DNA from 4 places in the Paraburkholderia tropica genome. Region 4 is predicted to be linked to each of the others. Evidence: predicted binding sites of a transcription regulator. Region 4 holds the regulator's gene; each other region holds the start of a gene.
What was found. Region 4 encodes HrcA, which represses chaperone genes, less so after heat shock. Its sites were predicted from a motif close to TTAGCACTCNNNNNNNNNGAGTGCTAA; they were not measured.
Positions count from the first base shown of each region.

Region 1: groES (co-chaperone GroES) is a predicted target of HrcA. The motif match lies at 1,174-1,200, and genes of this name have one in related genera.
Region 2: G5S35_RS02965 (co-chaperone GroES) is a predicted target of HrcA. The motif match lies at 1,310-1,336, and genes of this name have one in related genera.
Region 3: rpoH (RNA polymerase sigma factor RpoH) is a predicted target of HrcA. The motif match lies at 1,984-2,010, and genes of this name have one in related genera.

Region 1 is NZ_CP049136.1:1,016,910-1,020,372, forward strand. It holds gene G5S35_RS28045 (MotA/TolQ/ExbB proton channel family protein) at 1-78, shown strand, start outside; gene G5S35_RS28050 (ExbD/TolR family protein) at 98-523, shown strand; gene G5S35_RS28055 (ExbD/TolR family protein) at 545-973, shown strand; gene groES (co-chaperone GroES) at 1,233-1,523, shown strand; gene groL (chaperonin GroEL) at 1,538-3,172, shown strand; gene G5S35_RS28070 (ABC transporter substrate-binding protein) at 3,435-3,463, shown strand, end outside.
Region 2 is NZ_CP049134.1:674,538-678,000, forward strand. It holds gene G5S35_RS02960 (glycosyltransferase) at 1-981, opposite strand, end outside; gene G5S35_RS02965 (co-chaperone GroES) at 1,431-1,721, shown strand; gene groL (chaperonin GroEL) at 1,766-3,406, shown strand.
Region 3 is NZ_CP049134.1:298,410-301,872, reverse strand. It holds gene leuA (2-isopropylmalate synthase) at 1-831, shown strand, start outside; gene G5S35_RS01410 (nuclear transport factor 2 family protein) at 994-1,377, opposite strand; gene rpoH (RNA polymerase sigma factor RpoH) at 2,078-3,007, shown strand; gene cydP (cytochrome oxidase putative small subunit CydP) at 3,387-3,463, shown strand, end outside.
Region 4 is NZ_CP049134.1:543,870-547,332, forward strand. It holds gene recN (DNA repair protein RecN) at 1-6, opposite strand, end outside; gene G5S35_RS02425 (NAD kinase) at 66-977, opposite strand; gene hrcA (heat-inducible transcriptional repressor HrcA) at 1,270-2,289, shown strand; gene hemH (ferrochelatase) at 2,497-3,463, shown strand, end outside.

The DNA.
Region 1 (3,463 bases), on a different replicon from region 4:
ACGTTCGGCGCGCAACTGCATACGGTGCTGCTGTCGGGCCGCAAGCGCAACGTGCGCGCCGTCGCCAACGCTGGCTGAGCGCGCGAAGAGAGTCATCATGGCCATGAACGTAGCTCAGGACGGCGGCGAAGACGAGGTGATCGCCACCATCAACACGACGCCGCTCGTCGACGTCATGCTGGTCCTGCTGATCATCTTTCTCATCACGATTCCGGTGGTCACGCATACGGTGCCCGTGCAATTGCCGAAGGAAACCGTGAGTCCGCTGCAGACTAAACCGGACGCGATTGAAATTGCCGTCGACAAGGACGGCAACGTGTTCTGGAACGAGCGGCGTATCGATTCGCCCACGCTGCTCGCGCAACTGAAGACGGTCTCGCAGCGCGATCCGCAGCCCGAAGTGCATGTGCGCGGCGATCAGTCCACGCGCTACGAGTTCATCGGCCGCGTGGTGACCGATTGCGAGCGAGCGGGTATCACGAAGGTGTCGTTCATCACACAGCCGCCCGCGCGCGGCGGTTGAGCGCGAGCGAAGGAAAAAGCTATGGGAATGCAGGTGAACCAGGGTTCCGGCGACGAACCGGACGTGATGGTGGACATCAACACCACGCCGCTGATCGACGTGATGCTCGTGCTGTTGATCATGCTGATCATCACGATTCCGATCCAGATGCACTCGGTGAAAATGAATCTGCCCGTGGGCGATCCGCCGCCGCCCGCCGCGCCGCCGCCGGTCGTGCAGGTGGATATCGATGCAAGCGGCGCGCTCGCCTGGAATGGCGCGCATCTTCAGGATCACGCCGATCTCGAACGGCATATGGCCGACGTGGCGGCGCAAGCCGATCAATCGGAGATTCATCTGCTGCCGGATAAAGCCGCGCCGTATCGCGCCGTGGCAGAAGTGCTGGCGGCCGCGCAGCGCGAAGGCGCGACGAAGATCGGCTTGATTGGAAACGAGCAATACATGCAGTAAAACTGGGGATGGCCCTCGTTCGATCCGAACGAGAGGACTTCGTTAAAGCGAACGGTGCGCCGTTCGCTTTTTTTTCGCGCCTTCGATTCGTCTTCGATTCAACACACGCATCGCCATATCGATTGCAGGATTCACGCGATATCGAATTGCCAATCCATTATTGGAGCGCGGCGAAGGCGTTTTCTATACTCGGTTTTCCATCAGCACTCGCATTGAACGAGTGCCAGCCCATCGCCGATAACGTTAAAGGACTACGCCCATGAGCCTGCGCCCATTGCACGATCGCGTGATCGTCAAGCGACTCGATCAGGAAACCAAAACCGCGTCGGGCATCGTGATTCCCGATAGCGCCGCCGAAAAGCCGGACCAGGGCGAAGTGCTTGCCGTCGGTCCGGGCCGGCGCGACAACGACGGGCGCCGCATCGCGCCCGATCTCAACGTGGGCGACCGCGTGCTGTTCGGCAAATACGCCGGTCAGACCGTGAAAGTCGACGGCAACGAACTGCTCGTGCTGCGCGAAGAAGACATCGTCGCAGTCGTTCAATCCTGAGGGAAGCATCGATCATGGCAGCGAAAGACATCGTATTCGGCGACATCGCCCGTAGCAAACTCATCGAAGGCGTGAACATTCTCGCCGACGCCGTGAAGGTCACGCTCGGTCCCAAGGGACGCAACGTCGTGCTCGAACGCAGCTTCGGCTCGCCGGTCGTGACGAAGGACGGCGTGTCGGTGGCGAAGGAAGTGGAACTCGCGGACAAGGTGCAGAACATCGGCGCGCAGATCGTCAAGGAAGTCGCGTCGAAAACCAGCGACGCCGCCGGCGACGGCACCACGACGGCCACCGTGCTGGCGCAGGCGATCGTGCGCGAAGGGCAGAAATACGTGGCGGCCGGTCTCAATCCGCTCGATCTGAAACGCGGCATCGACAAGGCCGTGAGCGCCGCGATCGAGGAGCTGAAGAAGATCAGCAAGCCGACCACCACGAGCAAGGAAATCGCGCAGGTCGCGACCATCTCGGCCAACGGCGAAGAGTCGATCGGCCAGCGCATTGCGGAAGCGCTCGATCGCGTCGGCAAGGAAGGCGTGATCACGGTGGAAGACGGCAAGTCGCTCGACGACGAACTCGACGTGGTCGAAGGTCTGCAATTCGATCGCGGCTATCTTTCGCCGTACTTCATCAACAACGCCGACAAGCAGATTGCCGAACTCGACAATCCGTTCATTCTCCTGCACGACAAGAAGATTTCGAATATCCGCGATCTGCTGCCGGTGCTCGAACAGGTCGCGAAGGCCGGGCGTCCGCTGCTGCTGATCGCGGAAGATATCGAGGGCGAGGCGCTCGCGACGCTCGTCGTCAACAATATTCGCGGCGTGCTCAAGACGGTCGCGGTGAAGGCACCGGGTTTCGGCGACCGCCGCAAGGCGCTGCTCGAAGATATCGCGATCCTCACGGGCGGTCAGGTGATCGCCGAGGAAACCGGCTTGGGTCTCGACAAGTCCACGCTTGCCGAACTCGGTCAGGCCAAGCGCGTGGAGATCGGCAAGGAGAACACGACGGTGATCGATGGCGCGGGCGAAGCGGCGGCGATCGAAGCCCGCGTGAAGCAGATTCGCGTGCAGATCGAAGAAGCGACTTCCGATTACGATCGCGAGAAGTTGCAGGAACGCGTGGCGAAACTCGCGGGCGGCGTGGCCGTGATCAAGGTGGGCGGCGCGACCGAAATCGAAGTGAAGGAAAAGAAGGATCGCGTGGACGACGCGCTGCACGCGACGCGCGCGGCGGTGGAAGAGGGCATTGTGCCGGGCGGCGGCGTGGCGCTGATTCGCGTGCGCCAGGCGATTCTCAATCTGCAGGGCAACAACCCCGATCAGACCGCCGGCGTGAAGATCGTGCTGCGCGCGCTCGAAGAACCGCTGCGCCAGATCGTGACCAATGCGGGCGAGGAGGCGAGCGTGGTGGCGGCGCGCGTGGCGGAGGGCTCGGGCAATTTCGGTTACGACGCGGCCACGGGCCAGTATGGCGATCTTGTCGAAAAGGGCGTGCTCGATCCGACCAAGGTCACGCGCACGGCGCTGCAAAACGCGGCGTCCGTGGCCGGGCTGCTGCTGACGACCGATGCGACCGTGCACGAAGCGCCCAAGGCGGCGTCCGCGCCTGCGCCGGGCGGCGTGCCTGGCGGCGGCGATCTGGGCTTCTGACCGGACGTCGCGCATGCGATATTCGCGCGTATAGCAATGAAAGAGCCACGGCATTTGTCGTGGCTTTTTTCTATTGTGGCGCGATGCCGACGCTCATAGGTTCGCGCCCTTGTATGCGTTAGCAGCGGCTTTATGACTCGACTGGATAAACGTATCGGATTTGCTTCGTTGTCAGGTGCAGCGGGCGCATTTAGATTGGCCTCTATCGGCAAGTTACATGCGCCTTTCAAACTCACTCAGACAACTATCACGGGGTACTCCTATGCCGTTCCTGTCTCGCGCCGCGCACGC
Region 2 (3,463 bases), 130 kb from region 4:
CACCTTGATTTTCAGTCCCGTTCCATCGACCGGCGCGATTACGATTTTCGCGCGCCGGTAAAGCGCGTCCAGATCGTCGACGAAACCGAGTAGCTGGATAGTGCCGATTGCCGATGCCTTTTCGACCACTTCGGGATTCATGCTGACCTCGCCGGCGATCGCGAGAGAAAAACGTTGCAGCAGGTCGCGCTGCTCGTTGATGAAGTGGAGTATGCCGTCCACATTGAACGGATTGCGCGAGCCGATGAACAGCAGGTCGATATCGCGGCCAGCGGGGGGTGTTGCCGTAGTGCGATGGCTCGCGACGCTGTATTTCGGCAAAAAGAATACGGGCTTGTGCGGAAAGAACAACCGGAACATGCCGGCCTCCGTTCGCGCAATCGAGAGTAATGAAAGCGCGCTTTGCAGCAAGCCGGTTTCGCTGCGAAATTTTTCGGCGATTCTTCGGCTGGTGAGCGCGTGCCCGAAACGCTTGCTGAATTGCAGGAAGTCGATGTCGTGCGTTTCGATCACGCAGCACTCGGGATCGATGCCGTTGAGTTCGAGCAGGCCGTTGGCGTAGTTCACGATGAATAACGCGTCGGGATACTGCTTTCGGAGCCGATCGTAATTCGGCGTCAGAGTGGGCAGGTGCGCGCCGATCAGTTGCGGGATGAGGTTCGGAAACACGCCGCTCAGTTTCTTTTTGGCTTTGCCCCAATAGCGCAGCACGGGTGAACGTCGGTCAAGCACGAGTGCCACGCCTGGATACAGCTTGCTGAAGATCGCGCGCTCGGCGTCGCCCCAAGGACATTCGACATGGTTCGAATAGCTGTAGACGGTGACTTTGCAGCCGTAACTGATCAGCAGATTGAGCAGCGACGTCACGCGAACATGCGCGCCATTCCGGTTGTTGACGAAGGTGCCGTTGAAATACAGGATGAGTTTGCGATGCACGACATGGGCGAGGTCCGGAGCGGGCGTCGAATCTTCCAGCATCATTTTCTTCCGACAATTCGAGTTCGAGCGGCCACGGCCGGGCGACGAGGAGAGGGTGGGAGGGTGTCCGGCCTCAGCGTAGCGGCAGGGCAGGCCCGACACTGCTACCTACCGCACGAAATCCACTGCGCATATCCGGCCGCGGGCGAGCGGCGTCGCAGGCGCGCCATCGTCGGTGTTTACACCTGGTTTTTGGGGGCGTAAGCGGCATTCTGCGCGCCGTGAACGTCTTTATGTCATTGATTTTCTTGAGTTTGGCGGGTGCGCGCCCGCCTATGTTGCATCCCGCATCCGCCCCCCTTCTTGAATTTGTCACTACCCGTCCATATAATTAGCACTCACCGCATGAGAGTGCTAACAACGCTCGGTGTACACATATCTCTGGCTGGCACCTTCGCCAACCAGGTTTTCTTGAGTCTCTTCAAGTCCCAATCAAGAGAGAGGATCTATCCATGAACCTTCGTCCTTTGCATGATCGCGTGATCGTCAAGCGCCTGGATCAAGAAACCAAGACCGCTTCGGGCATCGTGATCCCGGACGCAGCGGCAGAAAAGCCGGATCAAGGTGAAGTCCTGGCCACGGGCCCGGGCAAGCGCGACGACAAGGGCTCCCTGATCGCGCTCGACGTCAAGGTCGGCGATCGCGTCCTGTTCGGCAAGTACGCTGGCCAGACCGTCAAGGTCGATGGCAACGAACTGCTCGTGATGCGCGAAGAAGACATCATGGCCGTGGTGCAGAAGTAAGCTCAGCCCACCGCTCATTCATCAAGAATTCAAGGAGTTAGAAGATGGCAGCTAAAGACGTCGTGTTCGGCGATTCCGCCCGTTCCAAGATGGTTGAAGGCGTGAACATTCTCGCCAACGCAGTGAAGGTCACGCTGGGTCCGAAGGGCCGCAACGTCGTCCTCGAGCGCTCGTTCGGCGGCCCGACGGTCACCAAGGACGGTGTCTCGGTCGCGAAGGAAATCGAGCTGAAGGACAAGCTCCAGAACATGGGCGCGCAAATGGTCAAGGAAGTGGCTTCCAAGACCAGCGACAACGCAGGCGACGGCACGACGACGGCAACCGTCCTCGCGCAATCGATCGTTCGCGAAGGCATGAAGTACGTCGCATCGGGCATGAACCCGATGGACCTGAAGCGCGGCATCGACAAGGCTGTTGCAGCCGCGATCGAAGAACTGCGCAAGATCAGCAAGCCCTGCACGACCAACAAGGAAATCGCGCAAGTCGGCTCGATCTCGGCGAACAGCGATTCGTCGATCGGCGACCGTATCGCTGAAGCGATGGACAAGGTCGGCAAGGAAGGCGTCATCACCGTCGAAGACGGCAAGTCGCTGCAGGACGAACTCGAAGTCGTCGAAGGTATGCAGTTCGACCGCGGCTACCTGTCGCCGTACTTCATCAACAACCCGGACAAGCAAGTCGCCGTTCTGGACAACCCGTTTGTCCTGCTGTTCGACAAGAAGATCTCGAACATCCGCGATCTGCTGCCGATCCTGGAACAAGTCGCGAAGGCTGGCCGTCCGCTGCTGATCATCGCTGAAGACGTCGAAGGCGAAGCGCTGGCTACGCTGGTCGTCAACAACATCCGTGGCATCCTGAAGACCGTCGCCGTCAAGGCTCCGGGCTTCGGCGACCGCCGCAAGGCCATGCTGGAAGACATCGCGATCCTGACCGGCGGTCAAGTCGTCGCGGAAGAAACCGGCCTGACGCTCGAAAAGGCAACGCTGAACGAACTCGGTCAAGCGAAGCGCATCGAAGTGGGCAAGGAAAACACGACGATCATCGACGGTGCAGGCGAAGCCGCAAGCATCGAAGCGCGCGTCAAGCAAATCCGCACGCAGATCGAAGAAGCGACGTCGGACTACGACCGTGAAAAGCTGCAAGAGCGCGTTGCCAAGCTGGCAGGCGGCGTGGCAGTGATCAAGGTTGGCGCTGCGACCGAAGTCGAAATGAAGGAAAAGAAGGCACGCGTGGAAGACGCGCTGCACGCAACCCGCGCTGCCGTTGAAGAAGGCATCGTCCCGGGCGGCGGCGTTGCGCTGATCCGTGCTCGCGTTGCTGTGACGGGCCTGAAGGGCGTCAACGCAGACCAGGATGCAGGTATCAAGATCGTCCTGCGCGCGATGGAAGAGCCGCTGCGCCAGATCGTCACGAACGGTGGCGAAGAAGCGTCGGTCGTCGTGGCAGCGGTTGCTCAAGGTTCGGGCAACTACGGCTACAACGCAGCAACGGGCGAGTACGTCGACATGGTCGAAGCCGGTGTCGTCGACCCGACGAAGGTTACGCGCACGGCGCTGCAAAACGCAGCTTCGGTCGCTGGCCTGCTCCTGACGACGGACGCAGCAGTGGTCGAAGTCGCGAAGGAAGATGCACCGATGCCCGGCGGCATGCCCGGCGGCATGGGCGGCATGGGCATGGACATGTAAATTCGGTGGGTCGAAAGACCGCCGCGATTTGCATCGACGTGCCGATGGAAATGCGCC
Region 3 (3,463 bases), 250 kb from region 4:
GGCAACGGCGAACGCACCGGCAACGTCGATCTCGTCACGCTCGCGATGAATCTCTACACGCAGGGCATCGATCCGGGCCTCGATTTTTCGGACATCGACGCCGTGCGCCGCGTGGTCGAGCGCTGCAATCAATTGCCCGTGCATCCGCGCCATCCGTACGCGGGCGACCTCGTGTTCACGGCGTTTTCGGGTTCGCATCAAGACGCGATCCGCAAGGGTTTCGCGCTTCAGCAGCCCGACGCCATCTGGGAAGTGCCCTATTTGCCGATCGATCCCGCCGATCTCGGCCGCAGCTACGACGCGGTGATCCGCGTGAACAGCCAGTCGGGCAAGGGCGGCGCGACGTATCTGCTCGAACGCGGCATGGGCTTCACGCCGCCGCGCCGCGTCCAGATCGAATTCAGCCACGCCGTGCAAAAGGTCACGGACGCCTCCGGCGTGGAAATCACCGGCGAGGCGATCTGCTCGCTGTTCGAACGCGAATATTTCGAGACGAAGGGGCCGGCAACGATGGTCGGCGCAGGCCGCGCACGCTTCGAAGGCCGCGACGTCGCGATTGCCGCGGCAGCGCAGATCGACGAAGCGCATGCGCAAGCCGTCGCGGCAGCGTTCGCCGATGTTGCGGAAGAAAGCGTGGAGATCACGTCGTTTGAAACCGCGCGCACGGCACAAGGCGGCACGGCGGTGTTCGTCGGCGCCCGGGTGGGCGGACAGGCGCTGCGCCACGGCGTGGGCGTCGCCGACGATGCGGCGCAGGCTGTACTCGCCGCGGTGATCAGCGCCATCAACCGCGCAACGTGGCAGACGGTCGACCGTCGCGTCGCGGCCTGATCGGGCCACGAAGCGATCCGGAAGCGATCAATAGTCGGAAAGTTAGCAGCAGAAAAGCAGCAAACCTGGAGGCGGCGCCGTTGAGCGCCGGCGGCAAAACGGGCCGCTGGCGTGCGCCCGAAACGCCCTAGCAGGCGGATCGGCGAGTGGACTTACCGGATCTCACTCGATCGCGCAACGCGTCGCCTGCCACGCGAGCAGACGCCAGTGGCCATCCTCCTGCGTCTGGATCGCCGTGTAGGCAATCGGAAACAGCAGCGCGCCATTGTTCGCTTCCATCTCGATCAGCACGCGCCCCGACACCACGCAGGTCTCGTTGCCCACCGGCAGCACGTCCTGCGACTGGATCTCGATCTGACGGTAGCGCCGGCGCCCCGCCGTGATCGCATCGATGAACTGCTGCTTGGTCTCGCGCTTGCCGTTCGTGTGAACGAAAAAGACATTGTCGGACAGCAGTTGATCCAGCGACGAGCCGTCGCCGTCCACCATCGCGCGAAACCGCTCGCGCTCCAGTCCGCGAATCGCTTCGATTACTTTTGCCGCCATTACCCGGGCCCCTTGCGCACGAGCCCGCGCCACGCGCGCCGGTTCGCACAGAAGATGTACGCATGCGTGTCGCTGAAATTTATACCAGGTTTGGACGCATGGATACTTGCGATCAAAAGGATCGGCCCCATATGCGCGTCAGAAAGAGCCGTCACGCTGCGCGATTGCTTCCTGCATCCGCAGACGGCGTTGTGTGACGCGCCGCACGCTCAAGCCTGCTAGCCCTGCGCCGCAATGTCGCATCGCAGCACTTTCGGCGTATTCTGATGTCATTCAGATATCTGCCGTGAACAGAATTCGGGCGCGGCTGCCCGTGCGAGCCAGTACGAGCCCGTGCGAAACAATCGCGGAACAGCGTCTGCGAGGCCCGATTATTGAGTCCGTCAGCGCCGCTTATTCAGTTTTTTATCCAGCCCCAAATTCTCTGCCGCGCCGGCTTTGCGCGGCGTCATCGTTCTAGAGTTATCCCTCGGTTCGCGGGTGTGCGCGCGCCGCATCGGGCTGGAAACCCCGTCCCGTCTGCCTCCCGTGATTTTGTTGAAACCTATCGAAACAACTATTTCGATAGATAACACGGAACCATGAAGCCCCTACCGACTCCAAGTATTAGCACTCGCTGATTCAGAGTGCTAACATCCAACGTGGAGTCGCAGTCTGACTTTTGCAAGATTCCTGAGGAGTTCGCTACGTGAGCAACGCAATGGCAATGACCCTTCCGGGTACGCTGAACACCAAGCCGGCCAAGGCCGCGGGTTCGGGTGCCCTGGCGCTCGCGAACGCTTCCCTGCTGCCCGGCCAACTGGGCAACATCGACGCCTACATCCAGGCCGTAAACCGGATCCCGATGTTGACGCCGCAAGAGGAGCGTCAATTCGCGACTGAATTTCGCGAGCAAAACAATCTGGAGTCCGCGCGCCGCATGGTGCTGTCGCACCTGCGCCTCGTGGTCTCGATCGCCCGTAATTACCTCGGCTATGGTCTGCCGCACGCCGACCTGATCCAGGAAGGCAATATCGGTCTGATGAAGGCCGTGAAGCGCTTTGACCCCGAGCAGAACGTACGTCTCGTGTCGTACGCCATGCACTGGATCAAGGCCGAAATCCACGAATACATCCTGCGCAACTGGCGCATGGTGAAGGTCGCCACCACCAAGGCGCAGCGCAAGCTGTTCTTCAACCTGCGCAGCCACAAGCAGGGCCTGCAGTCGTTCACGCCGGAGGAAATCGAAGGCCTGGCGCAGGAACTGAATGTGAAGCGCGAGGAAGTCGTGGAGATGGAAACGCGCTTGTCGGGTGCCGACATCGCGCTGGAAAGCCAGAACGACGACGGCGAGGAATCCTTCGCGCCGATCGCCTGGCTCGCCGACTCGCACAGCGAGCCGACCGCCGTGATGGCCGCGCGCGACCGCGATCGTCTGCAGTCGGACGGCATCGCCAGCGCGCTGGAAGCGCTCGACCCGCGCAGCCGCCGCATCATCGAAGCGCGCTGGCTGAATGTGGCCGACGACGGTTCGGGCGGTTCGACGCTGCACGAACTCGCCGACGAGTTCGGCGTATCGGCCGAGCGGATCCGCCAGATCGAATCCAGCGCAATGAAGAAGATGCGCACGGCGCTCGCCGCCTACGCCTGACGCGCGTATCAAGCTGCGCCGCTCGCCCCGCGAGCGTGACGCCGACAGCCCCGCCCCTGCCAGGTGCGGGGCTTTTTCTTTTCCGGCGCCAGAAATAAGTACACGTTCACGCCGTCTCTGAGCGTTCCCTCGTAAGATGAATTCGCATGCCGCGCAGTCTTGATCTGATGCACGGTTGCAAACATCAGAACGCGACCTCAAAAAATTGATTTCGAACAAATCGGATCGCATTACTGATCGGTGAGGCAGGCGCTCGCGGCTTCTTGTCACGGTGTCCTGATGACCCCACTCCTAGAATCCTTGTACACAACATGTACACCAATCCGGGTTGCGTGCAGGCCTGGCCAGGAAACAAGTTTTAGGGGCAACAGTCATCGTCATGATCTTCACTTCCGGCCAGTCAGCGCGCACGCGACCGCTTCTGCGCGCACGCATTCTCCAGTGGGCGCGCGGCCC
Region 4 (3,463 bases):
GAGCATGGCGTCTTGGGTCGGGCTGGCGTGCCGTTTATACAGGGTTGTGGCGGGTTTGGGCGCGCTTAGTCCTGCGGGTCGTCCTGCAGCGACGGATGCTCGTTCCAGTGCAGCTTCTTGCGCAGCGTACGGTAGTAGCTATAGCCGACCGGATGCAGGAAGGGCACGGTATGGCGCGAGCGGCGCACCTCGATGACGTCGTTCAGTTCGACGGCCGTGAACGACTGCATGTCGAAATTCACGTTGACGTCGCGGCCCGCGACGATCTGGATGCTCACCTTGCAGTCGTCGGGCAGCACGATCGGGCGGTTCGAGAGCGCGTGCGGCGCGATCGGCACGAGCACGATGCCCTGCAGCTGCGGATGCAGAATCGGCCCTTGCGACGAGAGCGCGTAAGCCGTGGAGCCCGTGGGCGTGGCGACGATCAGGCCGTCCGAGCGCTGGTTGTACATGAAGCGGCCGTCCACGTGCACGCGCAGCTCGGCCATGCCGGAGAAGCCGCTGCGGTTCACCACCACGTCGTTGAACGCGAGCGCCTGATAGATCGGAGCGCCGTCGCGCGTGATGCGCGATTCGAGCAGCGAGCGCTCCTCGCGCTCGAAGCTGCCCGCGAGCAGTTGCGGCACGATCTCCTGCATGTCGGAGAACGGAATGTCGGTGATAAAGCCGAGCCGCCCATGGTTGATGCCGATGAGCGGCGTGCGGTAGGGCGCGAGCTGGCGGCCGATGCCGAGCATCGTGCCGTCGCCGCCGAGCACCACGGCCACGTCCGCGCGCGCGCCGATTTCGGCGGGCTGGAGCGACGGATAGCCGGTGGCGCCGATTTCCTGGGCGGTCTGCGCTTCGAACACGACGTCGAAGCCGCGTTGCGAAATGGTCTGGGCGAGCGCCATCAGCGGCTCGCCGATGCCTTGGGTGTTGCTGCGCCCGACGAGCGCAACCGTCTTGAACTGGCTCTCAATCTTCTGGATCTGCATGCCGCAATTACACCATAGTCAGGTCCCGAAAAGGAACCTGTGAGCCAATACGGGCGGGGCGGCGGCCGAAAAAACGCCGCCTCGCGGGCGATGCGCCCGCGGGTGCTTTTCCCGCGCAACGCGGCGCCTTTCTCCCAAAAGCCGGTGACGCGCCGATGACAGCGACCCATTTCGGGGGCTACGCCGCGTAGCGGGTTCCGCCAGCCGGCGGCCCGCTGCCGGCTCGGCACGCCGCCCGCGCGCCCGCGTGCGTACTCGCCCCGAACCCGGCATTAGGCTAAAATTTTCAGTCATGTTAGATCCCCGCGCACAAACCCTCCTCAAGACGCTGATCGAGCGCTACATCGCCGAAGGTCAGCCGGTTGGCTCGCGCACGCTGTCGCGATTCTCCGGGCTGGAGCTGAGCCCGGCGACCATCCGCAACGTGATGTCGGACCTGGAGGAGCTGGGGCTCGTGTCCAGTCCGCACACCTCGGCGGGGCGCGTGCCCACGCCGCGCGGCTACCGCCTGTTCGTCGACACCATGCTCACCGTCGAGCCGTCCGGCGACGAGGACGCGCTCACGCGCGCGGTGAAAACCACGCTGCGCCCCGGCGAGCCGCAGAAGGTGGTGGCGGCCGCGGCCAGCGTGCTCTCGAATCTCTCGCAGTTCGCCGGCGTGGTGCTCACGCCGCGCCGCAGCCACGTGTTCAAGCAGATCGAGTTCATGCGCCTGTCGGACAAGCGCATCCTGCTGATTATCGTGACGCCCGAAGGCGACGTGCAGAACCGCATCATGGCGACGCAGCGCGACTTCGCGCCTTCCGAGCTGATCGAAGCCTCCAATTACATCAACGCGCATTTCGCGGGCCTCTCGTTCGACGAGGTGCGCCGCCGCCTGCGCGAGGAAATCGACGCGCTGCGCGGCGACATGACCACGCTCATGCACGCCGCCGTGACCGCGAGCACCGAGGAGTCGGACACCGGCGAGACCGTGCTGATCTCGGGCGAGCGCAACCTGCTCGAAGTGGCCGACCTGTCCTCGGACATGGCGCGCCTGCGCAAGCTGTTCGACGTGTTCGACCAGAAGACCAGCCTGCTGCAACTGCTGGACGTCTCCAGCCACGCGCAGGGCGTGCAGATCTTCATTGGCGGCGAGTCGCAACTCGTGCCGATCGAGGAAATGAGCGTGGTGACCGCGCCGTACGAAGTGAACGGCAAGATCGTGGGCACGCTGGGCGTGATTGGCCCGACGCGCATGGCCTACAACCGCGTGATTCCGATCGTGGACATCACCGCGCGGCTGCTCTCGCTCACGCTCAGCCAGAACTGAGCGGCTTGCCGGCCATGATCGGCGAAAGCGGCGCGCCGCGCCATTAGCCGAATGGCTAACGTTGCGGCGCGAACTGCGCTGCGTTGCCTGACGTACGCCGCCGCACACGCGCGGCCCGCCCGCCGCCTGGCTGACCCGAAGCCGCCCGCTATAATGATCCCTTGTGCAACCGTTGCTGCGCTGCTCGCGCGGCGTCCCTGATCGCCTATGCGTTTCGACCTCGAGCGGCCCCTGCAATCCGCTGTCGCGCATCGTGTTGCGGTGCTGCTGATCAATCTCGGCACGCCCGACGCGCCCACGCCGCGCGCCGTGCGCCGCTATCTCGCGCAGTTTCTCTCCGACCCGCGCGTGGTCGAGATTCCCGCGCCCATCTGGCAGGTCATTCTGCGCGCGCTGATTTTGCCGCTGCGCGGGCGCTCGTCGGCGAAAAAGTACGCCGCCGTGTGGACGCCCGAGGGCTCGCCGCTGCGCGTGCACACGCAAAAGCAGACCGACGCGCTGCGCCATCTGCTGCAAATCAACGACTACACGGTGCTGGTCGATTACGCGATGCGCTACGGCACGCCCGACATCCCGGCGATGCTCAATCAGCTCAAGCTCGCGGGCGCCGAACGCATCCTGCTCGTGCCAATGTATCCGCAGTATTCGGCCTCGACCACGGCCACGGCCTTCGACGCCGCGTTTGCTGCACTGCGGCGCATGCGCAATCAGCCCGAGATCCGCACGCTGCGCGGCTATCACGACCATCCGGCCTACATCGCCGCGCTGGCCGCGCAGGTGCATCAGTACTGGAGCGCGCACGGCAAACCCGATTTCGCGGCCGGGGATCGTCTCGTACTGAGCTTTCATGGCGTGCCGAGCCGCACGCTCGATCTCGGCGACCCGTACCACGAGCAGTGTCAGCAGACTGCGTCGCTGCTCATGCACGCGCTGGAACTTACGTCGGTCGAATGCCGCGTCACGTTCCAGTCGCGCTTCGGGCGCGCGCAGTGGCTGCAGCCGTACACGGCGCCCACGCTCAAGGAGCTGGGGCAGGCGGGCGTGCGGCGTGCGGACGTATTCTGTCCGGGTTTCACGGCCGATTGCCTGGAAACCATCGAGGAAATCGGCATGGAAGTCCGCGACGAATTCCTGCACGGCGGCGGCAAGGAGTTCCACCGTATTCCGTGCCTGA